3 regions of the Sutcliffiella sp. FSL R7-0096 genome follow, and region 2 is predicted to be linked to each of the others. Evidence: a T-box and tRNA genes for the amino acid it is inferred to sense, from the RefSeq annotation. Region 2 holds a T-box; the other regions hold tRNA genes.
What was found. A T-box is a leader RNA that pairs with one kind of tRNA and senses whether it is charged. The one in region 2 lies ahead of ileS (isoleucine--tRNA ligase), so its partner is inferred to be a tRNA-Ile.
Positions count from the first base shown of each region.

Region 1: it has a tRNA-Ile gene. The T-box ahead of ileS (isoleucine--tRNA ligase) is inferred to sense a tRNA for this amino acid. The anticodon was not compared.
Region 3: it has a tRNA-Ile gene. The T-box ahead of ileS (isoleucine--tRNA ligase) is inferred to sense a tRNA for this amino acid. The anticodon was not compared.

Region 1 is NZ_CP152003.1:28,587-38,540, reverse strand. It holds rRNA gene rrf (5S ribosomal RNA) at 102-218, opposite strand; rRNA gene MKY77_RS00180 (23S ribosomal RNA) at 303-3,234, opposite strand; tRNA gene MKY77_RS00175 (tRNA-Ala) at 3,440-3,515, opposite strand; tRNA gene MKY77_RS00170 (tRNA-Ile) at 3,539-3,615, opposite strand; rRNA gene MKY77_RS00165 (16S ribosomal RNA) at 3,676-5,227, opposite strand; gene MKY77_RS00160 (pro-sigmaK processing inhibitor BofA family protein) at 5,549-5,812, opposite strand; gene MKY77_RS00155 (YaaL family protein) at 5,955-6,167, opposite strand; gene recR (recombination mediator RecR) at 6,289-6,885, opposite strand; gene MKY77_RS00145 (YbaB/EbfC family nucleoid-associated protein) at 6,896-7,222, opposite strand; gene dnaX (DNA polymerase III subunit gamma/tau) at 7,260-8,951, opposite strand; RNA gene ffs (signal recognition particle sRNA large type) at 9,366-9,630, opposite strand; gene tadA (tRNA adenosine(34) deaminase TadA) at 9,729-9,954, opposite strand, start outside.
Region 2 is NZ_CP152003.1:2,041,645-2,051,598, forward strand. It holds gene MKY77_RS10370 (RNA-binding protein) at 25-798, shown strand; gene MKY77_RS10375 (DivIVA domain-containing protein) at 878-1,378, shown strand; T-box leader at 1,474-1,711, shown strand; gene ileS (isoleucine--tRNA ligase) at 2,139-4,907, shown strand; gene lspA (signal peptidase II) at 5,794-6,261, shown strand; gene MKY77_RS10390 (RluA family pseudouridine synthase) at 6,258-7,172, shown strand; gene pyrR (bifunctional pyr operon transcriptional regulator/uracil phosphoribosyltransferase PyrR) at 7,379-7,921, shown strand; gene MKY77_RS10400 (solute carrier family 23 protein) at 8,075-9,394, shown strand; gene MKY77_RS10405 (aspartate carbamoyltransferase catalytic subunit) at 9,556-9,954, shown strand, end outside.
Region 3 is NZ_CP152003.1:10,486-20,439, reverse strand. It holds gene MKY77_RS00085 (D-alanyl-D-alanine carboxypeptidase family protein) at 1-1,217, opposite strand, end outside; gene guaB (IMP dehydrogenase) at 1,397-2,860, opposite strand; gene MKY77_RS00075 (YaaC family protein) at 3,001-3,972, shown strand; rRNA gene rrf (5S ribosomal RNA) at 4,438-4,554, opposite strand; rRNA gene MKY77_RS00065 (23S ribosomal RNA) at 4,639-7,570, opposite strand; tRNA gene MKY77_RS00060 (tRNA-Ala) at 7,775-7,850, opposite strand; tRNA gene MKY77_RS00055 (tRNA-Ile) at 7,874-7,950, opposite strand; rRNA gene MKY77_RS00050 (16S ribosomal RNA) at 8,011-9,562, opposite strand; gene MKY77_RS00045 (HD-GYP domain-containing protein) at 9,953-9,954, opposite strand, start outside.

The DNA of each region.
Region 1 (9,954 bases), 2.0 Mb from region 2:
TATTTAAACCCCATTCGACATCAACTGACAAAAAACCACTAGTTCCAAAAAACACAAAAAACCAGCGCCTAATTTAATAAGCACTGGTTTCCCTAAAATTTGCCTGGCAACGTCCTACTCTCACAGGGGGAGATCCCCCAACTACCATCGGCGCTGAAGAGCTTAACTTCCGTGTTCGGTATGGGAACGGGTGTGGCCTCTTCGCCATCATTACCAGACATATTCAGTTGAAGGTTGATCCTTCAAAACTAGATAATGTGTCCATATCAAGAATTCATATCGTTCACTTATTTCATCATTGTTGGGTTAAGTCCTCGATCGATTAGTATTCGTCAGCTCCACATGTCGCCATGCTTCCACCTCGAACCTATCTACCTGATCATCTTTCAGGGATCTTACTTACCGAAGTAAAAGGAAATCTCATCTTGAGGGGGGCTTCATGCTTAGATGCTTTCAGCACTTATCCCGTCCGCACGTAGCTACCCAGCTATGCCTTTGGCAAGACAACTGGTACACCAGCGGTGCGTCCATCCCGGTCCTCTCGTACTAAGGACAGCTCCTCTCAAATTTCCTGCGCCCACGACGGATAGGGACCGAACTGTCTCACGACGTTCTGAACCCAGCTCGCGTACCGCTTTAATGGGCGAACAGCCCAACCCTTGGGACCGACTACAGCCCCAGGATGCGATGAGCCGACATCGAGGTGCCAAACCTCCCCGTCGATGTGGACTCTTGGGGGAGATAAGCCTGTTATCCCCGGGGTAGCTTTTATCCGTTGAGCGATGGCCCTTCCATGCGGAACCACCGGATCACTAAGCCCGACTTTCGTCCCTGCTCGACTTGTAGGTCTCGCAGTCAAGCTCCCTTGTGCCTTTACACTCTGCGAATGATTTCCAACCATTCTGAGGGAACCTTTGGGCGCCTCCGTTACTCTTTAGGAGGCGACCGCCCCAGTCAAACTGCCCACCTGACACTGTCTCCCAGCCCGATAAGGGCTGCGGGTTAGAATTTCAATACAGCCAGGGTAGTATCCCACCGACGCCTCCACCGAAGCTAGCGCTCCGGCTTCTCAGGCTCCTACCTATCCTGTACAAGCTGTACCAAAATTCAATATCAGGCTACAGTAAAGCTCCACGGGGTCTTTCCGTCCTGTCGCGGGTAACCTGCATCTTCACAGGTACTATAATTTCACCGAGTCTCTGGTTGAGACAGTGCCCAGATCGTTACGCCTTTCGTGCGGGTCGGAACTTACCCGACAAGGAATTTCGCTACCTTAGGACCGTTATAGTTACGGCCGCCGTTTACTGGGGCTTCGGTTCAAAGCTTCGCTTGCGCTAACCTCTCCCCTTAACCTTCCAGCACCGGGCAGGCGTCAGCCCCTATACTTCGCCTTACGGCTTCGCAGAGACCTGTGTTTTTGCTAAACAGTCGCCTGGGCCTATTCACTGCGGCTCTCTCGGGCTTTAACACCCTAACAGAGCACCCCTTCTCCCGAAGTTACGGGGTCATTTTGCCGAGTTCCTTAACCAGAGTTCTCTCGCTCACCTTAGGATTCTCTCCTCGCCTACCTGTGTCGGTTTGCGGTACGGGCACCATACTCCTCGCTAGAGGCTTTTCTTGGCAGTGTGAAATCAGGAACTTCGGTACTATATTTCCCTCGCTATCACAGCTCAGCCTTATCGAGAAGCGGATTTGCCTACTTCTCAGCCTTACTGCTTAGACGCGCATATCCAACAGCGCGCTTACCCTATCCTTCTGCGTCCCCCCATTGCTCAAACGGAGTGGAGGTGGTACAGGAATATCAACCTGTTATCCATCGCCTACGCCTTTCGGCCTCGGCTTAGGTCCCGACTAACCCTGAGCGGACGAGCCTTCCTCAGGAAACCTTAGGCATTCGGTGGAAGGGATTCTCACCCTTCTTTCGCTACTCATACCGGCATTCTCACTTCTAAGCGCTCCACCAGTCCTTACGGTCTAGCTTCAACGCCCTTAGAACGCTCTCCTACCACTGTTCGTAAGAACAGTCCGCAGCTTCGGTGATACGTTTAGCCCCGGTACATTTTCGGCGCAGAGTCACTCGACCAGTGAGCTATTACGCACTCTTTAAATGGTGGCTGCTTCTAAGCCAACATCCTGGTTGTCTAAGCAACTCCACATCCTTTTCCACTTAACGTATACTTGGGGACCTTAGCTGGCGGTCTGGGCTGTTTCCCTCTTGACTACGGATCTTATCACTCGCAGTCTGACTCCCATGGATAAGTCTTTGGCATTCGGAGTTTGACTGAATTCGGTAATCCGATGAGGACCCCTAGTCCAATCAGTGCTCTACCTCCAAGACTCTAACACATGAGGCTAGCCCTAAAGCTATTTCGGAGAGAACCAGCTATCTCCAGGTTCGATTGGCATTTCACCCCTACCCACACCTCATCCGCTCACTTTTCAACGTGAGTCGGTTCGGGCCTCCATTCAGTGTTACCTGAACTTCACCCTGGACATGGGTAGATCACCTGGTTTCGGGTCTACGACCACGTACTCATTCGCCCTATTCAGACTCGCTTTCGCTACGGCTCCGTCTCTTCGACTTAACCTTGCACGGGATCGTAACTCGCCGGTTCATTCTACAAAAGGCACGCTATCACCCATTAACGGGCTCTAACTACTTGTAGGCACACGGTTTCAGGATCTATTTCACTCCCCTTCCGGGGTGCTTTTCACCTTTCCCTCACGGTACTGGTTCACTATCGGTCACTAGGGAGTATTTAGCCTTGGGAGATGGTCCTCCCTGCTTCCGACGGGATTTCTCGTGTCCCGCCGTACTCAGGATCCACTCAGGAGGGAACGAAGTTTCAACTACAGGGTTTTTACCTTCTATGACGGACCTTTCCAGATCGCTTCATTTACCCCGTTCCTTTGTAACTCCATGTTGAGTGTCCTACAACCCCAAGAGGCAAGCCTCTTGGTTTGGGCTAATTCCGTTTCGCTCGCCGCTACTCAGGAAATCGCGTTTGCTTTCTCTTCCTCCGGGTACTAAGATGTTTCAGTTCCCCGGGTCTGCCTTCATTACCCTATGTATTCAGGTAAAGATACTGCTCCATTACGAGCAGTGGGTTTCCCCATTCGGAAATCTCCGGATCAAAGCTTACTTACAGCTCCCCGAAGCATATCGGTGTTAGTCCCGTCCTTCATCGGCTCCTAGTGCCAAGGCATCCACCGTGCGCCCTTAATAACTTAACCGTCGACCAAAATTGGTCATGTGTCGATATCAGCGATGATATCTATAAAGAAAATTACTAAGATGAACGATATTTTGTGAATATCTTGATATTAGTTACATTATCTAGTTTTCAAGGAACAACTATGACTATTCGTAAGAATTGTCTAGGGATAAATCGGATGATTTATCAGTATGGTTGATTATTTTCACAGGGTGAAAAAATCTTGGTGGAGCCTAGCGGGATCGAACCGCTGACCTCCTGCGTGCAAAGCAGGCGCTCTCCCAGCTGAGCTAAGGCCCCATAAAAGTTCTATAATTAAAAAATGGTGGGCCTAAGTGGACTCGAACCACCGACCTCACGCTTATCAGGCGTGCGCTCTAACCAGCTGAGCTATAGGCCCCGACTATCTATGAGAGAGATCTCTCAAAACTAAACAAAACAACAAGCGTACATTCCTTAGAAAGGAGGTGATCCAGCCGCACCTTCCGATACGGCTACCTTGTTACGACTTCACCCCAATCATCTGTCCCACCTTAGGCGGCTGGCTCCAAAAGGTTACCCCACCGACTTCGGGTGTTACAAACTCTCGTGGTGTGACGGGCGGTGTGTACAAGGCCCGGGAACGTATTCACCGCGGCATGCTGATCCGCGATTACTAGCGATTCCGGCTTCATGCAGGCGAGTTGCAGCCTGCAATCCGAACTGAGAACGGTTTTATGGGATTGGCTCGACCTCGCGGTTTTGCTGCCCTTTGTACCGTCCATTGTAGCACGTGTGTAGCCCAGGTCATAAGGGGCATGATGATTTGACGTCATCCCCACCTTCCTCCGGTTTGTCACCGGCAGTCACCTTAGAGTGCCCAACTGAATGCTGGCAACTAAGATCAAGGGTTGCGCTCGTTGCGGGACTTAACCCAACATCTCACGACACGAGCTGACGACAACCATGCACCACCTGTCACTCTGTCCCCCGAAGGGGAACGTCCTATCTCTAGGAGTGTCAGAGGATGTCAAGACCTGGTAAGGTTCTTCGCGTTGCTTCGAATTAAACCACATGCTCCACCGCTTGTGCGGGCCCCCGTCAATTCCTTTGAGTTTCAGTCTTGCGACCGTACTCCCCAGGCGGAGTGCTTAATGCGTTAGCTGCAGCACTAAAGGGCGGAAACCCTCTAACACTTAGCACTCATCGTTTACGGCGTGGACTACCAGGGTATCTAATCCTGTTTGCTCCCCACGCTTTCGCGCCTCAGTGTCAGTTACAGACCAGAAAGTCGCCTTCGCCACTGGTGTTCCTCCAAATCTCTACGCATTTCACCGCTACACTTGGAATTCCACTTTCCTCTTCTGCACTCAAGTCCCCCAGTTTCCAATGACCCTCCACGGTTGAGCCGTGGGCTTTCACATCAGACTTAAAGGACCACCTGCGCGCGCTTTACGCCCAATAATTCCGGACAACGCTTGCCACCTACGTATTACCGCGGCTGCTGGCACGTAGTTAGCCGTGGCTTTCTGGTTAGGTACCGTCAAGGTGCGAGCAGTTACTCTCGCACTTGTTCTTCCCTAACAACAGAGCTTTACGACCCGAAGGCCTTCATCGCTCACGCGGCGTTGCTCCATCAGACTTTCGTCCATTGTGGAAGATTCCCTACTGCTGCCTCCCGTAGGAGTCTGGGCCGTGTCTCAGTCCCAGTGTGGCCGATCACCCTCTCAGGTCGGCTACGCATCGTCGCCTTGGTGAGCCGTTACCTCACCAACTAGCTAATGCGCCGCGGGCCCATCTGTAAGTGATAGCCGAAACCATCTTTCAATAAAGAACCAGGAGGTTCCTTATATTATCCGGTATTAGCTCCGGTTTCCCGAAGTTATCCCAGTCTTACAGGCAGGTTGCCCACGTGTTACTCACCCGTCCGCCGCTGACCTTTCAAAAGCAAGCTTTTGAAAGGTCCGCTCGACTTGCATGTATTAGGCACGCCGCCAGCGTTCGTCCTGAGCCAGGATCAAACTCTCCAATAAAGAGTCTGAGCTTTTGCTCAAAATTTGCTAGCTTGTGTTACTTAAATCATTTTGTTAATCCCGTAGGATTAACGTTATGACGCTGTTGTTTTGTTTAGTTTTCAAAGAACTCTTTTTCGTCGTTCTCTCGAAGCGACTTTATTATCTTATCACATACTTCCGAAACAAGTCAACAACTTTTTTAAAAGTAATTTTGATTTATTTAATCGGTCGTTTGTGACAACGAAATATAATATACCATTTATATAAAGGAGAAGTCAATGATAAAAATAAAAAAGCCTCCTTTATTTTCAGGAGGGCTAATTGGTGCTTAATATCATCTCATAATATATACATTTGAATGATTACCAAAGAGATGACACCAGGTATTCCTAATAGTCCAGAAACGGTAGCAGTGGCAGGGTTGATTGGTACGTGTATCCCCATGGAGTTTCCAAAGGCGTTTAAGAAGAATAAAAAAAGCGCCCCAATCATTACTTTTATAAGCGCCTGTCCGGCAAAGCGCAATGGCTTTATCGGTGTTCCCACCAACAGAACAAGTAAGATCAGCCCGCCTATCAATCCTATTACCAATAACGGTTCCATTATGTTTCCCCCTCTTGCCAGCTTGTACTAAACTATATGTGAGAGGCTTACAGTTAAGAACTTGCTATGTGGATAATAGTCTCTATGGATCTCTATTTATGAAAAGATCTAATAAAAAAAGCAGCTGAGATGTTGCCTTCAGCTACTTCTTCACCATACGTGTACGGACTTCCCTTAATAGGAAGAGATATTTTGCTTCTGCCAATTTTAGTTGGCAGATCACCTCTTCTGAAGGATCCAGACTTTTATCCACTAGACTCTTGTGTTTTGTCCAACGGTGTTTACATTCTTCAGTGGTATCCATTAGTTTGGCGTCGAACTGTTTTTTTAAGCGGTCTTTTTTTCGAAAGAACATAGGTTGTGTTAACCCCTTTACCAATTAAGTCATTGCTTCTATCCTTGGCTTGCTTAAGACTAAACACCGCTGTTGATTTCCGCACCGGGCTTAACCAAGCTTTCAATAAGAAACGAAAATCTTAGATTTCCCGTCTTCCCTCAAGGGCTTTAGATAATGTCACTTCATCTGCATATTCTAGATCTCCGCCAACAGGAAGTCCATGAGCAATACGGGTCATTTTTATCCCAGATGGCTTTAAAAGCCTTGAGATATACATGGCAGTAGCTTCGCCTTCTATGTTGGGGTTGGTTGCAAGGATCAATTCTTGCACCTCATCATCCTGCAATCGTTTGATAAGTTCCGGGATCTTGATATCTTCCGGACCGATGCCATCCATAGGGGAGATTGCCCCATGCAGGACATGATAAAGACCGTTATAGTCCCTCATTTTCTCCATTGCGATAACATCCTTGGTTTCCTGCACCACACATATGATGGTTCTGTCCCGCCTATTATCCTCACAGATATAGCACGGGTCCTTGTCTGTGATATGTCCACACACGGAACAGTATGAGAGATTCCGTTTTGCATTAACCAAGGCTTTTGCAAAATCAAGTACAGTGTCTTCTTTCATATTAAGTACGAAAAAAGCCAGACGAGCGGCCGTTTTCGGGCCGATACCTGGCAATTTCATAAAGCTGTCGATCAGCTTTGATATAGGCTCAGGATAGTGCATAAAGGTCCTCCTAGAAAAGTCCTGGCATGTTTAACCCTTTAGTGAATTGACCCATGGTGTCATTTGTTAACTCTTCCATTTTCTTAAGGGCATCGTTTGTTGCTGCTAGAACCAAGTCTTGTAGCATTTCGATATCTTCAGGGTCTACCACTTCTTCTTTGATATTTACTTCGATGATCTCCTTCTGACCATTAACGACAACTGTTACCATACCGCCGCCAGCAGTACCTTCCATTGTCTTTTCAGCCAGCTCCTCTTGAGCTTTCGCCATATCTTTTTGCATTTTTTGCATCTGTTTCATCATTTTTTGCATGTTACCCATTCCGCCGCCACGCATCATAATAAATTCCTCCTAATATTGTCATAATGTTTTATCATTCTTTGATTTCTACAAGATCTGGACCGACGAGTTTTTTCGCTTCTTCAATAAAGGGGTCGTCTTTTGCCTCGTCGCCCTCTTCATCACTTTTTTGTCCACGAATGAATCCTTCTCGTATTTTCAGCCATTCTTCTTCCGGAACGGCCAGCATATCATAAGACTTGCCGGTAAGCTCAAGGATGATTTGCTCCAGGTTCTGCTTGACCGGTTCATCGGATGCCATTTTGCAATGTATTTCATATTTAAACTTTAACACAAAAGCACTGCTTGCTGCAGCTACAGGTTCGCTATCAGTCAACAAAGCCGCATGAGATACTTTGTTCTGCTTGCGTAATGCTTCCAGTAATTGGGCCCAGCTGCCTTTGATGCTGTCCAGATCTCCTCTTGTTGCCTGCTTCAGCACTTCCTGAATTCGGCCGGTTGCAGGCTTAAAGCCGTTTCTTGCTCCTCCACCACTTCTTGCAGGGGACTTGCTTGGAGCAGTAGGTTGTGCCGCTCCGCCTACATTCCCTGCCGCAAGCTCTTTCACTTTGCTTTCCAGCATGGTGATTTTCTTTTGCAGCAGATTCACCTGATCTTGATTGGCTGCTTCCTGCGTGGAGGCTTCAAGCTGGCAAAGCTTGACTATCGCCACTTCGAGATAAATACGGGGATGATTTGTCCACTTCATTTCCTGTTGGCTTTTATTCAGGATATCAATCGTTTCATAGATCGTTTCAGTAGGGATTTCCTCGGCAAATCGCTGAAACGCTTCATCCACCTGTACTCTGTCCAATATCTGTTCGAGGTTTGGTGCCGTTTTATATAAAAGCATGTCACGGTAATAGAAGATAAGGTCTTCTAGAAACCTGGCGGGATCCTTCCCTAATTGGAATACCTTATGTAAGGAGTCCAACGCCTCTGCAACATTTTTATGATACAAGCCATGGACGATGTCTGTCATGAAGGTTTGGGAAACAGAACCTGTGATGGCCAGTGCATCTTGGACGGTTAATGTCCCGTCACTGAAAGAGATTGCCTGGTCCATCAGGCTGAGGGCATCACGCATCCCACCCTCTGCCGCTCGAGCTATTACAGCAAGCGCTTGCGGCTCCGCCTCTATTGCTTGGGCCTGTAAGACAGTAGATAGCCTTCCGACGATCGACTCCCCTGTAATCCTTTTAAAATCAAAACGCTGACAACGCGAGATGATCGTTAAAGGTATTTTATGGGGCTCTGTTGTCGCCAAAATAAAGATGACATGTTTCGGAGGTTCTTCTAGTGTCTTTAATAAAGCGTTGAAGGCCCCGATCGACAGCATATGTACTTCATCTATAATATAAACTTTATATTTCACGGAACTTGGAGCATATTTGACCTTGTCACGAATATCACGGATTTCGTCCACTCCATTGTTGGAGGCCGCATCAATTTCTATAACATCGGAAATCGAACCATCTGTAATGCCTTTACAGGAAGGGCATTCATTGCATGGCTCTGCTACCGGTGCATGTTCACAGTTCACCGCTTTTGCAAGTATTTTGGCCGCACTTGTTTTTCCTGTTCCTCTTGGACCGGAGAACAAGTAGGCGTGAGAAAACTTTTGTTGAAGCAGGGCGTTTTGTAAGGTTTTGGTTATATGTTCCTGTCCCACAACGTCTTCGAATAGTTGCGGTCTAAAAACACGGTATAAAGCTTGATATGCCACCAATATGCCCTCCTTCTTTTTTATCCTCTTCCATTATACCGTATGGCTTGGGTAAAATAAAATGTTTGTTCCATGTCTGTGGGATTCTTGTTAATTGATATTTATTTTTGGGTTTTCGAGTTGCGTGTGGACGTGGGGGCATTGGTTAGATGTAGATGCTCTAGTTGCAGTTGGCTGGAGGTAGGATGATCTGACGCTTACTATTGCAAATGTCCAAAGATTTCGGGTTCTTGTCCGAAGGAAGAAGAAAGTTGTCCAAACCTTTTTCCACACTCAAAATATGCCATTTCCCACTAAAAATACTACAATTTCACCCCACATCAAGAGGCCGGCGTCCCCCCTTTTGGTCAAAAAATATCCATGAAAAAACCCACCCTAGAAACTAGAGTGGGTTTGATAGCTATTATTAAACTGCCGTGCACCTTCCGTCGATTAGTCACCATAAGCGTTACTCAAGCAGTTAGCTCGACCCAGGCAACCCTGCGGCACATGAGAGAGTCCGCTTAATGCTGCTTCCTTCCGGACCTGACATGGTTCACGGGTTCCCATTGCGCAGGACCCAGGTGTCAACACCACTTACTTGAGGCAGACCCTACAGCCTACTAACCTCGAGAAGGGATTCAGCCTCGCTAGAGCGGATTGCGAGTACAGGGCACCGCTACCTCCCCGCTTAGCACGACAAAATTAAAACCATAAGTTGGTTGCGTCATTAACTCGACGCATAATTTAGTATAAAGGGTAATGGTTTAAAATGCAAGTCTATACACCTGTAAATATTTAGGTGGCATTATTGGACTGCTGTTTCTTTTCTTTCTTTTCCTGGCGGAGCCTTCTGAAAAACGTGGACAAGAGCTCCCCGCATTCCTCTGCAAGCACGCCGCTCACAACGTCCGTCTGGTGATTGAACCTTTCATCCTGTAAGAGGTTCATCAGTGTCCCTGCGCAGCCCGCTTTTGGATCTTTTGCACCGTACACCACTTTCTTCACTCTTGACTGGATGATG
Region 2 (9,954 bases):
CTTTTGTATGAGTAGAGTGATATTATGAGTATTTATCAACACTTTCGACAAGAAGAACATGATTTTATCGATCAGGTATTGGAATGGAAAGACACAGTGATGGAGCAGTATGCCCCTAAGCTCACTGACTTTCTTGATCCGCGCGAACAAGATATTGTGAAGAGTGTCGTTGGAAACAATGATGAAGTGAAGCTTGCATTTCACGGTGGAGCAGAAGGTGCTGAACGAAAACGTGCTTTACTATATCCACCTTACATTCAACCAACTATCGACGATTTCCAATTAAAACCGTTTAAACTCTCCTACCCCGATAAATTTGTACAGATTGAACACAGACAGGTACTTGGTTCATTAATGGGCATAGGATTGAAAAGAAGCAAGTTTGGAGATATATACTTTCATGATAAACATGTACAGTTGGTTCTCGGTTCGGAAGTAAGTTCATTTGTCGAACTTCAATTGCAAGAAGTGGGAAGAGTGAAGGTAACTCTTTCTGAAATGCCACTTAACGATTTATACGCGGCAGAAACCAGCTGGGAGGAAAAGTCAACTACAGCAGCATCCCTCAGACTCGATGTCATGATAGCTTCCATTTATAATCTGTCCAGACAAAAAGCCCAATTACTTATTGACGGAAAGAAAGTCAAAGTCAATTGGAAGCTTGTTGAGCAGACAGCCTTCGAATGCCAGGAAGGGGATATCCTTTCCGTAAGGGGATTTGGAAGAAGTAAGCTCCTTACTCTTGATGGGAAAACCAAAAAAGATAAATGGAGAATTATTGTAGGAAAACAAAAATAATTTATTGCTAGGCAGGAAAACGAGGTTGCCTGTCGAATAATGTTAAGTACTAGTCGAGATTTTAATGGAGGTGGCATCAATGCCCTTAACACCGCTTGATATTCACAATAAAGAATTTAATAAGGCTTTTCGTGGTTACGATGAAGATGAAGTAAATGAGTTTCTAGATCAGGTAATCAAGGATTATGAAATGATTTTACGTGAAAAGAAAGAACATGAGGAAAAGGTGAAAGAATTACATGACCGTCTATCTCATTTCACAACCATTGAGGAAACATTGAATAAATCTATCTTGGTGGCACAGGAATCTGCAGAAGATGTCAGAAGAAATGCTCAAAAGGAAGCAAAGCTGATCATTAAAGAGGCGGAAAAGAACGCAGATCGCATCATTAATGAATCTCTCTTAAAGTCAAGAAAGCTGCAAGTAGAAATCGATGAACTGAAAAAACAATCAAAGATTTTTCGTAACCGTTTCAAGATGCTAGTTGAAGCACAATTGGAATTGATTGATAATGACGATTGGGAACATTTGATGGAATACGAGGAAAAAGATAAAGAATTAGAAGAAAGTGGAGTATAACCTTGACGATATAAGGTTATATTCAGTATAATAACGAAACAAATCAAAGTTTTTTCATATGATAGTTTAAATGAACTTATTTACATTATACAGAATAGAAAGCGTTGATAGGGACAGTAGTTCCTCTTATCACTTATTGGAGCGAGTCGGGGACGGTGGAAGCCCGGTATAAGAAGAGGAATGAATATCACCCTAGAGCACCGGACTGAAGGCTTGATAGCTTGTAAGTTCAGTCGTCACATTCACGTTACGAATGCTAAAGTGGATCGGATACTGCCTCAAACAGTCTGGTCAATTTAGGGTGGTACCACGGGAGATCCTCTCGTCCCTTTTTTGGGACGAGGGGATTTTTTTATTTATCTTATGGTAAAGAGTTTCATAGCTGTTGATTGGATTACAGGACGAATACTCCTCAAGGAGATAGCGCTTAGCGAAAGACCCCGCAAGTGAAGCGTGGCCACTGAAAAACATAATAACTTATCGTCCTAATAATTTCTAGCTGTTGATTGGAACAAAAGGCGAAGACTCCTGCGGAGGCTCAAGGTCGCCCCGCGGAAAGCGCAGCCTTTTGTGGAAATCAACAGCGGTATTAGTCAGATAGAATAATGTACTTTTTCAGTGGTCTAGGCGAAGCCGAGGAGACCCCGCAAGCGCCCCTAGGAAAGCGCAGCCCAGTGCGGAAATTAACAGCGCTGTTTATCAGATCCATTATTTTATGAAAAAACAACAAATTAAAAATGTGAAAGTTGGAGGAAATACCATGGAATACAAAGATACGTTATTAATGCCAAAAACCGAATTCCCAATGCGCGGAAACCTGCCGAACCGCGAGCCACAGCTACAACAAAAATGGGATGAAATGGACATCTATAAAAAGGTACAAGAACGCACAAAGGACCGTCCGATGTACGTATTGCACGATGGACCTCCATATGCAAATGGTGACATCCATATGGGTCACGCGCTAAACAAGGTCTTAAAGGACTTTATCGTTCGCTATAAGTCCATGAGCGGATACCATGCTCCATATGTGCCGGGTTGGGATACTCATGGTTTGCCAATTGAAACAGCTTTAACTAAAAACAAAAAAGTGAAACGCAAGGAAATGTCTGTTGCAGATTTCCGTAAATTGTGTGAAGAATATGCCTATGACCAAGTAGACCGTCAGCGTGAGCAATTTATGCGACTCGGGGTACGTGGCGACTGGTTCAACCCATATATCACATTAAAGCCAGAATATGAAGCACAGCAAATCAAGGTGTTCGGTGAAATGGCGAAAAATGGTCTGATCTATAAAGGGTTGAAGCCTGTTTACTGGTCCCCGTCCAGTGAATCCGCACTTGCAGAAGCGGAAATTGAATACCAGGATAAACGTTCTCCTTCCATCTATGTAGCCTTTAATGTTCAAGATGGAAAGGGTGTGCTGGATGGTTCTGAACGGTTCATCATCTGGACAACTACTCCATGGACGATCCCGGCTAACCTTGGAATTGCCGTAAATGCCGATCTTGATTACAGTGTGGTGGAAGTGAACGGTGAAAAATTCATCATTGCTGCAGAGCTTCTTGAAACGGTATCCAGCACGCTTGAGTGGGAAGATGCCAAAGTGGTAAAAGCATTTAAAGGTGCAGAGCTTGAACATATTGTTGCAAAGCATCCACTATACGATCGTACATCCTTAGTAATGTTAGGTGACCATGTAACAACAGACGCGGGAACTGGCTGTGTACACACGGCACCTGGTCACGGGGAAGACGACTTTATCATCGGGAAGAAATATGGTTTGGATGTGCTGTGCCCGGTTGATGCAAAAGGAAACATGACAGAAGAAGCACCTGGCTTTGAAGGGCTATTCTATGACGAGGCGAACAAGCCGATCACAGAAAAACTTCAAGAAGCAGGAGCACTTCTGAAATTGAACTTTATCACTCACTCCTACCCGCATGACTGGCGTACAAAAAAGCCGACCATTTTCCGTGCAACGGCACAATGGTTTGCATCAATCGATAAAATCAGAGATCAATTGCTTGAAGCGGTTGCAGAAACTAAATGGGTACCAGCATGGGGCGAAACGCGCCTGTATAACATGGTACGTGACCGTGGCGACTGGTGTATCTCCCGTCAGCGTGCGTGGGGTGTTCCGATTCCGGTATTCTACGCAGAAAACGGGCAGGAAATCATCACGGATGAGACAATCGATCATGTATCTGCACTGTTCAGGGAGCATGGCTCAAACATTTGGTTCGAAAAAGAAGCAATAGACCTGCTACCGGAAGGCTTTAAGCATGAAGCAAGTCCGAATGGTACATTCTTCAAAGAAATGGACATCATGGATGTATGGTTCGATTCCGGATCTTCCCATCAATCCGTTCTAGAAGAAAGAGATGACCTGCAACGTCCGGCAGACCTATATCTTGAAGGTTCTGACCAATACCGCGGATGGTTTAACTCTTCCTTGACAACAAGTGTAGCAGTAACAGGAAAAGCTCCTTACAAAGGGATTCTAAGCCACGGATTCGCACTGGATGGGGATGGACGCAAGATGAGTAAGTCCCTTGGTAACGTAGTTCTTCCATCCAAGGTAATGAATCAGCTTGGAGCAGACATTCTTCGTCTATGGGTGGCATCTGTTGATTATCAATCAGATGTTCGTGTTTCTGATAACATCTTGAAGCAGGTAGCTGAAGTGTACCGTAAAATCCGTAACACATTCCGTTTTCTTCTAGGAAACCTTGCTGATTTCGATCCGACAGTCCACGCTGTGGAGATGAAAGATTTACGTGAAGTGGACCGTTATATGATGGTGAAGCTTAACAACATGATCACAAAGGTTAAGAAATCCTATGAAGACTATGAATTTGCCGGTATCTACCATGCGGTTCATAACTTCTGTACGATTGAACTAAGTTCTTTCTATCTTGATTTTGCAAAGGATATCCTTTACATCGAAGCGAAGGATCAGCATGACCGCCGTGCAATCCAGACAGTCCTTTACGAGACATTACTTGCTCTTACAAAGCTTGTGACACCTATCCTTCCTCATACAGCTGATGAAGTGTGGTCTCACATCGAGTTTGTAAAAGAGGAAAGCGTGCAGCTGGTGGATATGCCGGATGTATTGCCTGTTGAAAATGCAGATGCAATTGAAGAGAAATGGGATAAATTCATGTCATTACGCGACGATGTGCTGAAGGCGCTGGAAGTTGCCCGTAACGAAAAGGTTATCGGTAAATCTCTTGCAGCGAAAATTACATTGTACCCTAATGCTGAAACAAAGACATTGCTTGATTCCATCGAGGAAAATGTTCAACAGTTGTTCATCGTTTCCGGTTTGGAAGTGGCCGGAGTGAAGGAAGATGCTCCTGAGAATGCTCAAGTATTTGAAGGCGTCGCAATTTCCGTAAATCCAGCCGATGGAGAAACATGTGACCGCTGCTGGGTTGTAACACCAACAGTTGGCCAAGATGCCGACCATCCGACACTATGTGTTCGTTGTGCTTCCGTTGTAAAAGAGAACTACACTGCTTAAAAGAAAACCGCTGACCTTTGTCGGCGGTTTTTTTTTGAAGAAAGTATAATACCCTGTTGATTTCCGGAGCGTTGGAGTTGGATGAGCGATTCGTGAGTATAAAGCAATTCTATTTATCCTTTTTTGGAGGTGTGGTTTCGTATGGAACCACTAGCACTACAAAAAAGAGCAGTTCAGTCGTCATAGAGGGTGTATGGAACCACCAGGAACACAAAAAATAGAAGTTCAGTCGCCATAGAGGGTGTATGGAACCACCAGAAACACAAAAAATAGAAGTTCAGTCGTCATAGAGGGTGTATGGAACCACCAGGAACACAAAAAATAGAAGTTCAGTCGCCATAGAGGGTGTATGGAACCACCAGAAACACAAAAAAGAAAAGTTCAGTCGTCATAGAGGGTGTATGGAACCACCAGGAACACAAAAAATAGAAGTTCAGTCGCCATAGAGGGTGTATGGAACCACCAGAAACACAAAAAAGAAAAGTTCAGTCGTCATAGAGGGTGTATGGAACCACCAGGAACACAAAAAATAGAAGCTCAGTCGTCAAAGAGGGTGTATGGAACCACCAGAAACACAAAAAAGAGCAGTTCAGTCGTCATAGAGGGGGGATGGAACCACCAGGAACACAAAAAAGAGCAGTTCAGTCGCCATAGAGGGTGTATGGAACCACCAGAAATACAAAAAATAGAAGTTCAGTCGTCATAGAGGATGTATGGAACCACTCTTATCAACTTTAATTAAGAAATTATCCATCTTTATAAGGAATGAGCGGTTTGCCCAGTTTTTTAGTATAGAAACTAATCTGTCAATACTTCAGCTTTATTTACAACCCTCTATTTGCTATAATTCAAAAGTACATATAAAAAGCTGGGGGTACTTGTCAAGATGTATTATCTTATTGCACTTGGAATTATCATTCTCGACCAACTAACAAAATGGTTGGTTGTAAGATACATGGAGCTTGGAGAAAGCATTCCGATTATACATAACTTTTTGTACTTATCCTCCCACCGCAATCGTGGAGCTGCCTGGGGGATATTAGAAGGCCAGATGTACTTTTTTTATATTATTACAGTAGGTGTTGTAATCGGACTTGTTGTGTACTTGCAAAAGTTGCCTAAAGATCAGCCTTGGATGAAGCTTGCATTGAGTTTGATGCTAGGAGGGGCGATCGGTAACTTCATTGATCGAGTGTTACACCAGGAAGTGATTGACTTCATCAACACATTCATTTTTACCTATGATTTTCCAATATTCAATGTGGCGGATTCTGCATTAGTGATAGGTGTTGGAATCATATTAGTCTTAACGATACTTGAAGGCAAGAAAGAGAAGGAGTTAACAAAAAAATGACAGAAACCATGACGATCCAGATCGATGAATCACAGAAGAATGACCGTATCGACAAGGTGCTATCCACTCAGAATGAGGAATGGTCACGCTCGCAGGTCCAGCAATGGATCAAAGACGGACAAGTGCTTGTAAACGGAGAAAAAACTAAACCTAACTATAAGTGTAGTGTAGGTGATGACATAACCGTTACCATACCCGAACCGGAGGCATTGGATGTTGTGCCAGAAGAGATGGACCTTGATATTTACTATGAAGATGCGGATGTCATTGTGGTAAATAAACCGCGAGGCATGGTGGTCCATCCTGCAGCAGGGCATGCGACCGGAACACTTGTTAATGGTTTAATGGCTCATTGTAAAGACCTTTCAGGTATCAATGGTGTCTTAAGACCTGGCATAGTACATCGAATTGATAAAGACACTTCCGGGCTTTTGATGATCGCAAAAAACGATTTTGCACATGAAAAACTTGTCAACCAGCTCGTGGAAAAGACTGTAACACGGAAGTATCAAGCAATTGTACACGGTGTTATTTCCCATGATGTAGGGACTGTCGATGCTCCGATCGGCCGGGATAAAAAAGATCGCCAGGCGATGACGGTGACAGATGAAAACAGCAGAAACGCCGTCACTCACTTCCGAGTGATTGAACGATATAAAGACTTTACGCATATTGAGTGCCAGCTTGAAACCGGGCGCACCCACCAAATCCGTGTCCATATGAAGTATATTGGGTACCCCTTGGCGGGTGACCCGAAATATGGTCCGAAAAAATCACTGGATATTGAAGGACAGGCTCTTCACGCGGGAATCCTAGGTTTTATACATCCTCGTACGGAAGAATACATGGAATTCGAGGCACCCAATCCGCCAGAATTCGAGCGCGTTTTAAAACATTTAAAAAATCATTGACATCTTAAAGTTATTTTGAGATAATCATTACAGTTGAATAAGACCTTTAAACGACAGTCCCGTGAGGCTGAGAAGGTAACGGCATATGCGAATGGAGAAGCTATATTTATAGCCACCCCTCTATTTTCATGTACAAAAACCTCTCATCATTCGGTGAGAGGTTTTTTGTTTCTCGTTATAGGTAAGGTTACGAAAGGGTGAGGAAAATGGCGGAAAAGGCTTTGATTTTAGACGAGCAGGCAATAAGAAGAGCGTTAACTCGCATCGCCCATGAAATCATTGAACGAAATAAAGGTGTGGAAGACTCCGTTCTTGTTGGGATAAAAACAAGAGGGATTCACTTAGCCAAACGATTGGCCGAGCGCATCAATCAAATAGAAGAAAAGGAAATAGCAGTTGGGGAATTGGATATAACTTTGTACAGGGATGACCTTACTACCAAGACATCCGATAATGAACCGCTTGTTAAAGGTTCTGACATACCGGTGGACATAAACAATAAAAAAGTTATCCTCGTGGATGATGTATTATTTACAGGTAGAACGGTTCGAGCGGGAATGGACGCGCTAATGGATTTCGGCAGACCATCTCAAATTCAATTAGCTGTACTTGTAGACAGAGGTCATAGGGAGCTACCGATACGAGCGGATTTCGTAGGGAAAAATATTCCGACGGCAAGCACCGAAAAGATAGTAGTGGAACTATCCGAAATAGATAATAATGATCAAGTTAGTATACATGATAAATAAATAAGCCCTTTTAAATGCAGTCCCGTGAGGCTGGCAAAGGGGTAAATTGGTTTTAGAATTCGCTGCTGGCGGATTTTCTAGGGACCTCTCTACCTCTTTGCGCCATCAGGCTGCCAAAGAGTTTTTTTATGGGAAAATACGGGAGGTAAACTGATGAGAGAGAAACCAGTTTTAGACATACATGAAGTACCGAGCAAATCAAAATGGCTGATTTTCAGTATACAACATTTATTCGCCATGTTTGGCGCTACGATATTAGTACCTGCACTTGTAGGGTTGAATCCAGCAGTCGCATTAATTGCAAGTGGCCTTGGAACGCTTGCTTACATCTTCATCACAAAAGGTCAGATACCAGCATATCTCGGTTCATCCTTTGCCTTCATCGTGCCGATCATAGCGGCCTCAGAACTTGCAGGTCCCGGCGGAGCGATGGTAGGGGGGTTCCTTGCAGGGTTGGTTTATGGAATTGTGGCTCTATTGATCAAGCAGCTTGGCCATCAATGGATCTTAACCATTTTGCCTCCGGTTGTAGTAGGGCCGGTCATTATAGTTATAGGACTCGGTTTAGCCGGAGTTGCAGTCGATATGGCGATGTATGAAAACCCCGGCGCACCAGAAGCTGAACTGATTTATAGTGTGAAACATCTTACGGTAGCCTTGACAACACTTGGCATTACCATTGTTAGTGCGATTTTCCTTAGAGGAATCTTCGGGATTATCCCGATACTGATTGGTATTGTTGGTGGATATATTACAGCATATTTTGCAGGATTGATTGACTTGACACCAGTGAGTGTAGCAAAGTGGATCGAAGCACCGAACTTTATCGTACCGTTTGTTGATTATTCCCCAATGGTGACAGTGTCCATCATCGGTATCATGGTTCCGATAGCAATTGTAACCATCGCAGAACATATTGGAGATCAAATGGTAATCAGTAAAATTGTCGGTAAGAACTTTATTAAAAAACCAGGACTACACCGCTCCATCTTAGGGGATGGTGTGGCAACGATGATCGCCTCCTTAATTGGTGGCCCACCTAACACAACTTATGGTGAAAACATCGGGGTCCTGGCCATAACGAGAGTATTCAGTGTCTTTGTTGTCGGAGGGGCGGCAGTTCTTGCCATCATGTTCGGATTTATCGGTAAAATATCAGCCTTGATCGGCACCATTCCAAGCGCGGTAATGGGCGGAGTATCCATCCTCTTGTTTGGAATAATTGCTTCAAGCGGTCTAAGAACATTAATTGACAATAAAGTAGATTTCAGTGTTAAACGAAATCTGATCATCGCTTCTGTAATCATGGTAATAGGTGTTGGAGGAGCTTTCATTAAAGTGTGGGATCTGCAGATTGCAGGAATGGCACTGGCAACGATCATCGGAATTTTCCTTAACCTTTTCTTACCGGGCAGAGAATCCGCAGCATCAGAACATGATGTGATGGACGAAGAACAAAATACAGTAGCTTAACCTTTTAAAACAAGTCCAGAGAGGCTGAGAAGGGTGCAAGGCAAAAACTCATCAAACAAGGAAGATTCTGCAAAAGTATCCTCTTGTTTACCTGAGTATGAGCAAAACACCCTTCCGGCAAAATGGATAGGGTGTTTTTTTATGAAACGGGAGGGATGAAAATGAGACACTTACGAATGATGAGTGACTTGGCAAACGAGGAGATTATGGCACTGATTGAAGAAGCAATAGAATTTCAACAAGGAAAACAATGGACACCAGGAAAACAGACATTCGTTGCCAACCTCTTCTACGAATCAAGTACAAGAACAAAATGCAGCTTTGAAGTGGCAGAAAGAAAGCTTGGTATTCAAGTGCTGCCATTTGAAGTCAGTACATCAAGCGTCAACAAAGGTGAAAGCTTGTACGATACAGCTAAAACACTAGAGTCCCTAGGCGTAAGTGCACTTGTCATTCGCCACCCAGAAGAAGAATATTTCAACCAGTTACATACTATCGGGGCAGCGATCATCAACGGAGGCGATGGTTGTGGGAATCATCCAACCCAGTCGTTATTGGAC
Region 3 (9,954 bases), 2.0 Mb from region 2:
GCTTTCTCAACGCCCTCTTTGGTTACAAGATCCACTTTCGAACCTTGTTGTTCAAAAAGGTAACCTAAGTCTTCTTCTTCACCAGTATAATTCACAGTCATGTGACCGACTTTAGTACCTTCTTCAAAAGGAGCTGTAATAGCATCTTCTAATACCACTTTTTCATCATATACATACAGTGGTTCAAAGCTTTCTTCTTCTCCACGCTTCACTAGTACCTTCAAAGCGTCACTGGTTTCCACTTCTACTTGCTTTTCTTTCCCTTTCACTACTTTCAGATTGGAGTTTTCATCAATCTGATAGTTAGAAGGGTAAATTTCTTTAACAGAGTAGTTGGCAAAACCGTAATCAAATAGTTTTCTAGTTTCTGCAAAACGAGCAGTATCTTGAGGCTGGCCATTAGCATTTTTAGCATCCATTACCACGGAAATAAATCTCATGCCATCCTTCTCGATAGTTCCAGTAAAGTTATAGCCTGCAAAATCTGTGAAACCAGTTTTTAATCCGTCGACTCCTTCATACTCAGAAATAAGTCCTGGAAGCATCCAGTTCCAGTTAGACATATCGATTTCATCGTCTGTACCTTCTCTGAACTTCTTTTTAGGAATGCTGGCCGTTTCTAAGATCTCAGGGAAGTCATTCAATAAGTGGTAAGCAAGCTTCGCTGTTGCACGGGCAGACATGACATTTTCTTCATCTGCATTTGTTCCATCTGGATGCATACCGTAAAGATCTGCATTGTTCAATCCAGTTGAGTTAACAAATTTATAATCTTCTAGGCCTAATTCCTCGGCCTTTTCGTTCATCATTTTCACAAATTCCGTTTCCGTACCGGCTACCATTTCCGCAAGGGCGATAGTTGCACCATTGGCAGAGTAGATGGCCATTGCCTCATAAAGTTCCTGTACATTGTATGTACCGTCTCTTCGAAGAGGAACATTGGAAAGACTGCGATCATGGGAGATCGTCCAAACATATTCATTCACATTGTATTGATCATCTAGTGAAAGCTTCCCTTCACTGATCGCTTCTAAAATTAAGTACTCACTCATCATTTTAGTCATACTTGCGATTCCAAGAATGGAATCAATGTTCTTTTGATAAATAATCTTTCCGGTGCTTTGTTCAAGAAGTAATGCAGCTTCTGCATTTATATCCAAGTGGGGGTTATTCCCCTCCGCTTTTACATCTTGTATCGAGAAAATGGTTGTCAGCATCGCAATGGTTAGTAAACTAGCAATAACACGTTGAAAGTTTTTCTTTGTCACAATTAAGTACCCTCCACATAATTTTTCACATAGTCGTTATTTTATCACACTATGTCCCAAAAAAATAGACAGAGAAAGACTACTTCTTTCCCTGTCCTAATATAAGTCTTAACACCTATGCAATGTTATTATACGGAATAATTGGGAGATTCTTTGGTGATTTGCACATCATGTGGATGGCTCTCACGTAAGCCTGCACCAGTCATTTTCACAAATTGTGCATGTTCCCTTAATTCCTGTAAGTCTTTAGTCCCGCAATACCCCATGCCGGACCGCAGACCGCCCACCATTTGGTAAATAGTGTCTGCAACAGGGCCTTTATAAGGAATACGCCCTTCAATGCCTTCTGGTACGAACTTTTTATTGTCTTCCTGGAAGTAACGGTCCTTGCTTCCTTTTTCCATCGCTCCGACAGACCCCATGCCCCGGTATACTTTAAAGCGGCGGCCTTGGAAGATCTCTGTATCTCCAGGGCTTTCAGACGTTCCGCCAAGCATACTTCCAAGCATTACAGCGTGCCCGCCTGCTGCCAGTGCCTTCACGATATCTCCGGAATACTTGATTCCCCCGTCCGCGATGATGGATACACCCAATTTTCTAGCTTCTGTTGCGCAATCATATACCGCGGTGATCTGAGGAACACCAACACCTGCCACTACACGGGTGGTACAGATGGAGCCAGGCCCGATTCCTACCTTTATGACATTTGCACCAGCCTCGACTAAATCACGAGTCGCTTCTGCCGTTGCAACGTTTCCTGCTATGATGTTCAAGTCAGGGTACTTGTCCCTGATCTTTCTCACCGTATCAAGTACTCCTTGGGAATGGCCATGTGCTGTATCCACTACAATGGCATCCACATTCTTTTGAACCAGTTTCTCCACTCGGAGCATCGTATCTCCTGTCACTCCTACAGCTGCGCCAACCAGTAAACGTCCCTGGTTATCCTTCGCTGAGTGTGGGAACTCAATAACTTTTTCTATATCCTTAATGGTGATAAGACCTTTTAAGATGCCAGCTTCATCTACAAGAGGGAGTTTTTCAATTTTGTACTTTTGTAGAATGCTCTCTGCTTCTTGCAATGTGGTACCAACCGAACCAGTAACAAGATTTTCTTTTGTCATGACATCGGAAATTGGAATAGAGAAGTCCTGGATGAAACGTAAATCACGATTAGTCAAAATCCCAACTAGCTTTTGTTCTTCGTTGTTGTTCACGATCGGTACACCAGATATTCTGTATTTCCCCATAAGGTGCTCTGCATCAAATACTTGATGTTCAGGCGTTAAGAAGAACGGGTCCGTGATTACTCCTCTTTCCGAGCGCTTTACCTTGTCCACTTGCTCTGCTTGCTGCTCAATGGACATATTTTTATGGATGATTCCCAATCCGCCTTGTCGTGCCATGGCAATTGCCATTTCCGCTTCGGTCACCGTATCCATCCCAGCGCTGATGATTGGAATATTCAGCTGAAGTGTTTCCGTCAGGTTCACTTTCAAATCCACATCCCTCGGCAAAACCTCGGATTTAGCTGGTACTAAAAGAACATCATCAAATGTTAAGCCTTCTTTAGCAAATTTACTTTCCCACATGACAAAATTTTCCCCCTTCTTATTCGCGATAATATTTATAGTAGAGTATCAACTGGACAAAATACTGTCAAGGACAGTAACATAAGTTTATTTTTTCTAATTATTCTAACTATATCTAGTTAAACAAGGATGTGGACTAATTGACAGCTTCCTTCTCACACTTATTTTTCCCATTTCAATCTGTGGAAACCGCGCAGAAATTATTAAAGGCGAGTTATCAAAAGCAGCAAATAGAACAGTATGAACAAAAGAGCTACCATAATTCATATAGCTTTATCTACTATGTGGAGCATGGACTGACATATCTTCAGCAAGCGAATACTACTCCCACGTCCATTAAACCTGTTCTTATGTTTTATGGCATGGTCCAGCTGATCAAAGCCTGCTTGTTAACGGTCGATCCTTCCTATCCAGAATCCACTTCTGTACTAGCTCACGGAGTCTCTACAAGAAAGCGGAAAAAACAAAGCTACGAATTCATACAAGATGAAGTAAAAGTTCAGAAAAATGGACTCTTTTCGCACTTTAGCGACAAAATGTTCCATGTGAAACAAACAGAAGGTACAAAGTATTCCATGAAGGATTTACTTTTCTCCATCCCCGAACTAGAAACAACCATTAAAATAACCAAAAACAAAACCCCATTCCTTCCAGTAGGAAAGGTGAATGATGAATGTATTCGGATACCGCTATCCATTCTCGATGATTATAAAATGACCAAAGACCGCTTCGTACAGTATTTTCTTAAACAAACGTCCTATGAGTTAGATTCCGTGACAGACAAATACCTTCAATTTAAAAGGTTGGAGAATCATGTTGCGAATGTTAATTACTCCCCTTTATTATACAACTATCAAAAGAACGCCCTGTACATTCCTAGGAAAAAGGAACAGCTAACCTTTTCCCCTGAAATACTGTCGCATTATCTGCTTTTATATAACCTTAGCATGATCTGCCGGTATGAAACAGAATGGTGGGGAGAATTGCTTCATACATTCAACAGCAGCGACATTTCCCTCATCAACCAGTTCCTTGATGTTGCGTTCCTGAAAATACCGTATTATTTGCATGGGTATTTGTTGAATACGCTCGGTATCGATAGGGAGGCATAGGGGGTCTGCTTGTTCCTCTCATGGGAGGAGGTGAGGACGTTCGTGGTGTGAGAAACTATGGAGATAGGTCTTCAAATGAGGACCTTTTCGATTGATAAATCAGCTCCAAATGGTCTTCATAGCCCTGATGATGACAATCTCAACAGAAAATTTGCCTCCAGATTGTCTTTATAGCCTTGATTATGACAATCTCAATGGAAAATTCACCTCCAGATTGTCTTTATAGCTCTGATGAAGTGATTAATCACTGTAAATCTTTGCTTTCGATCCAACAGCTTTGATTTTATCAGTCAACTTTTCCGTGTTATCAACCAAGTCACATCATTTAAACTCCATTCGACACCAACTGATAAAAACCACTACCTCAAAATCACCTATACTCTCTCCCTCTCGCTCCTCCTCATCCCCCAAAAAACACAAAAAAACCAGCGCCTAATTTAATAAGCACTGGTTTCCCTTAAATTTGCCTGGCAACGTCCTACTCTCACAGGGGGAGATCCCCCAACTACCATCGGCGCTGAAGAGCTTAACTTCCGTGTTCGGTATGGGAACGGGTGTGGCCTCTTCGCCATCATTACCAGACATATTCAGTTGAAGGTTGATCCTTCAAAACTAGATAATGTGTCCATATCAAGAATTCATATCGTTCACTTATTTCATCATTGTTGGGTTAAGTCCTCGATCGATTAGTATTCGTCAGCTCCACATGTCGCCATGCTTCCACCTCGAACCTATCTACCTGATCATCTTTCAGGGATCTTACTTACCGAAGTAAAAGGAAATCTCATCTTGAGGGGGGCTTCATGCTTAGATGCTTTCAGCACTTATCCCGTCCGCACGTAGCTACCCAGCTATGCCTTTGGCAAGACAACTGGTACACCAGCGGTGCGTCCATCCCGGTCCTCTCGTACTAAGGACAGCTCCTCTCAAATTTCCTGCGCCCACGACGGATAGGGACCGAACTGTCTCACGACGTTCTGAACCCAGCTCGCGTACCGCTTTAATGGGCGAACAGCCCAACCCTTGGGACCGACTACAGCCCCAGGATGCGATGAGCCGACATCGAGGTGCCAAACCTCCCCGTCGATGTGGACTCTTGGGGGAGATAAGCCTGTTATCCCCGGGGTAGCTTTTATCCGTTGAGCGATGGCCCTTCCATGCGGAACCACCGGATCACTAAGCCCGACTTTCGTCCCTGCTCGACTTGTAGGTCTCGCAGTCAAGCTCCCTTGTGCCTTTACACTCTGCGAATGATTTCCAACCATTCTGAGGGAACCTTTGGGCGCCTCCGTTACTCTTTAGGAGGCGACCGCCCCAGTCAAACTGCCCACCTGACACTGTCTCCCAGCCCGATAAGGGCTGCGGGTTAGAATTTCAATACAGCCAGGGTAGTATCCCACCGACGCCTCCACCGAAGCTAGCGCTCCGGCTTCTCAGGCTCCTACCTATCCTGTACAAGCTGTACCAAAATTCAATATCAGGCTACAGTAAAGCTCCACGGGGTCTTTCCGTCCTGTCGCGGGTAACCTGCATCTTCACAGGTACTATAATTTCACCGAGTCTCTGGTTGAGACAGTGCCCAGATCGTTACGCCTTTCGTGCGGGTCGGAACTTACCCGACAAGGAATTTCGCTACCTTAGGACCGTTATAGTTACGGCCGCCGTTTACTGGGGCTTCGGTTCAAAGCTTCGCTTGCGCTAACCTCTCCCCTTAACCTTCCAGCACCGGGCAGGCGTCAGCCCCTATACTTCGCCTTACGGCTTCGCAGAGACCTGTGTTTTTGCTAAACAGTCGCCTGGGCCTATTCACTGCGGCTCTCTCGGGCTTTAACACCCTAACAGAGCACCCCTTCTCCCGAAGTTACGGGGTCATTTTGCCGAGTTCCTTAACCAGAGTTCTCTCGCTCACCTTAGGATTCTCTCCTCGCCTACCTGTGTCGGTTTGCGGTACGGGCACCATACTCCTCGCTAGAGGCTTTTCTTGGCAGTGTGAAATCAGGAACTTCGGTACTATATTTCCCTCGCTATCACAGCTCAGCCTTATCGAGAAGCGGATTTGCCTACTTCTCAGCCTTACTGCTTAGACGCGCATATCCAACAGCGCGCTTACCCTATCCTTCTGCGTCCCCCCATTGCTCAAACGGAGTGGAGGTGGTACAGGAATATCAACCTGTTATCCATCGCCTACGCCTTTCGGCCTCGGCTTAGGTCCCGACTAACCCTGAGCGGACGAGCCTTCCTCAGGAAACCTTAGGCATTCGGTGGAAGGGATTCTCACCCTTCTTTCGCTACTCATACCGGCATTCTCACTTCTAAGCGCTCCACCAGTCCTTACGGTCTAGCTTCAACGCCCTTAGAACGCTCTCCTACCACTGTTCGTAAGAACAGTCCGCAGCTTCGGTGATACGTTTAGCCCCGGTACATTTTCGGCGCAGAGTCACTCGACCAGTGAGCTATTACGCACTCTTTAAATGGTGGCTGCTTCTAAGCCAACATCCTGGTTGTCTAAGCAACTCCACATCCTTTTCCACTTAACGTATACTTGGGGACCTTAGCTGGCGGTCTGGGCTGTTTCCCTCTTGACTACGGATCTTATCACTCGCAGTCTGACTCCCATGGATAAGTCTTTGGCATTCGGAGTTTGACTGAATTCGGTAATCCGATGAGGACCCCTAGTCCAATCAGTGCTCTACCTCCAAGACTCTAACACATGAGGCTAGCCCTAAAGCTATTTCGGAGAGAACCAGCTATCTCCAGGTTCGATTGGCATTTCACCCCTACCCACACCTCATCCGCTCACTTTTCAACGTGAGTCGGTTCGGGCCTCCATTCAGTGTTACCTGAACTTCACCCTGGACATGGGTAGATCACCTGGTTTCGGGTCTACGACCACGTACTCATTCGCCCTATTCAGACTCGCTTTCGCTACGGCTCCGTCTCTTCGACTTAACCTTGCACGGGATCGTAACTCGCCGGTTCATTCTACAAAAGGCACGCTATCACCCATTAACGGGCTCTAACTACTTGTAGGCACACGGTTTCAGGATCTATTTCACTCCCCTTCCGGGGTGCTTTTCACCTTTCCCTCACGGTACTGGTTCACTATCGGTCACTAGGGAGTATTTAGCCTTGGGAGATGGTCCTCCCTGCTTCCGACGGGATTTCTCGTGTCCCGCCGTACTCAGGATCCACTCAGGAGGGAACGAAGTTTCAACTACAGGGTTTTTACCTTCTATGACGGACCTTTCCAGATCGCTTCATTTACCCCGTTCCTTTGTAACTCCATGTTGAGTGTCCTACAACCCCAAGAGGCAAGCCTCTTGGTTTGGGCTAATTCCGTTTCGCTCGCCGCTACTCAGGAAATCGCGTTTGCTTTCTCTTCCTCCGGGTACTAAGATGTTTCAGTTCCCCGGGTCTGCCTTCATTACCCTATGTATTCAGGTAAAGATACTGCTCCATTACGAGCAGTGGGTTTCCCCATTCGGAAATCTCCGGATCAAAGCTTACTTACAGCTCCCCGAAGCATATCGGTGTTAGTCCCGTCCTTCATCGGCTCCTAGTGCCAAGGCATCCACCGTGCGCCCTTAATAACTTAACCGTCGACCAAAATTGGTCATGTGTCGATATCAGCGATGATATCTATAAGAAAATTACTAAGATGAACGATATTTTGTGAATATCTTGATATTAGTTACATTATCTAGTTTTCAAGGAACAACTATGACTATTCGTAAGAATTGTCTAGGGATAAATCGGATGATTTATCTGTATGGTTGATTATTTTCACAGAGTGAAAAAATCTTGGTGGAGCCTAGCGGGATCGAACCGCTGACCTCCTGCGTGCAAAGCAGGCGCTCTCCCAGCTGAGCTAAGGCCCCATAAAAGTTCTATAATTAAAAAATGGTGGGCCTAAGTGGACTCGAACCACCGACCTCACGCTTATCAGGCGTGCGCTCTAACCAGCTGAGCTATAGGCCCCGACTATCTATGAGAGAGATCTCTCAAAACTAAACAAAACAACAAGCGTACATTCCTTAGAAAGGAGGTGATCCAGCCGCACCTTCCGATACGGCTACCTTGTTACGACTTCACCCCAATCATCTGTCCCACCTTAGGCGGCTGGCTCCAAAAGGTTACCCCACCGACTTCGGGTGTTACAAACTCTCGTGGTGTGACGGGCGGTGTGTACAAGGCCCGGGAACGTATTCACCGCGGCATGCTGATCCGCGATTACTAGCGATTCCGGCTTCATGCAGGCGAGTTGCAGCCTGCAATCCGAACTGAGAACGGTTTTATGGGATTGGCTCGACCTCGCGGTTTTGCTGCCCTTTGTACCGTCCATTGTAGCACGTGTGTAGCCCAGGTCATAAGGGGCATGATGATTTGACGTCATCCCCACCTTCCTCCGGTTTGTCACCGGCAGTCACCTTAGAGTGCCCAACTGAATGCTGGCAACTAAGATCAAGGGTTGCGCTCGTTGCGGGACTTAACCCAACATCTCACGACACGAGCTGACGACAACCATGCACCACCTGTCACTCTGTCCCCCGAAGGGGAACGTCCTATCTCTAGGAGTGTCAGAGGATGTCAAGACCTGGTAAGGTTCTTCGCGTTGCTTCGAATTAAACCACATGCTCCACCGCTTGTGCGGGCCCCCGTCAATTCCTTTGAGTTTCAGTCTTGCGACCGTACTCCCCAGGCGGAGTGCTTAATGCGTTAGCTGCAGCACTAAAGGGCGGAAACCCTCTAACACTTAGCACTCATCGTTTACGGCGTGGACTACCAGGGTATCTAATCCTGTTTGCTCCCCACGCTTTCGCGCCTCAGTGTCAGTTACAGACCAGAAAGTCGCCTTCGCCACTGGTGTTCCTCCAAATCTCTACGCATTTCACCGCTACACTTGGAATTCCACTTTCCTCTTCTGCACTCAAGTCCCCCAGTTTCCAATGACCCTCCACGGTTGAGCCGTGGGCTTTCACATCAGACTTAAAGGACCACCTGCGCGCGCTTTACGCCCAATAATTCCGGACAACGCTTGCCACCTACGTATTACCGCGGCTGCTGGCACGTAGTTAGCCGTGGCTTTCTGGTTAGGTACCGTCAAGGTGCGAGCAGTTACTCTCGCACTTGTTCTTCCCTAACAACAGAGCTTTACGACCCGAAGGCCTTCATCGCTCACGCGGCGTTGCTCCATCAGACTTTCGTCCATTGTGGAAGATTCCCTACTGCTGCCTCCCGTAGGAGTCTGGGCCGTGTCTCAGTCCCAGTGTGGCCGATCACCCTCTCAGGTCGGCTACGCATCGTCGCCTTGGTGAGCCGTTACCTCACCAACTAGCTAATGCGCCGCGGGCCCATCTGTAAGTGATAGCCGAAACCATCTTTCAATAAAGAACCAGGAGGTTCCTTATATTATCCGGTATTAGCTCCGGTTTCCCGAAGTTATCCCAGTCTTACAGGCAGGTTGCCCACGTGTTACTCACCCGTCCGCCGCTGACCTTTCAAAAGCAAGCTTTTGAAAGGTCCGCTCGACTTGCATGTATTAGGCACGCCGCCAGCGTTCGTCCTGAGCCAGGATCAAACTCTCCAATAAAGAGTCTGAGCTTTTGCTCAAAATTTGCTAGCTTGTGTTACTTAAATCATTTTGTTAATCCCGTAGGATTAACGTTATGACGCTGTTGTTTTGTTTAGTTTTCAAAGAACTCTTTAGTTAGTGTCACTTGTCGAAAGCGACTTCACTAATATATCATTTATCAGCATGTAAGTCAACATCTTTTTATTTTCTTTTTTCAAGATCATGTAGGATGTAAGCTGCTGTCGTTGCTGACTTGATTGATTATAGCACGGTGGCGATAGGGATGCAATTACTTTTTTAATATATTTTTAATTTCTTTTTTCACTGAACTATTATCGACTTTAGGGCTTGATCGGACTCTCAACCGTAAAGGAAAAGGAGGGGTATATAACGCCCCTCCTTATCAGCCT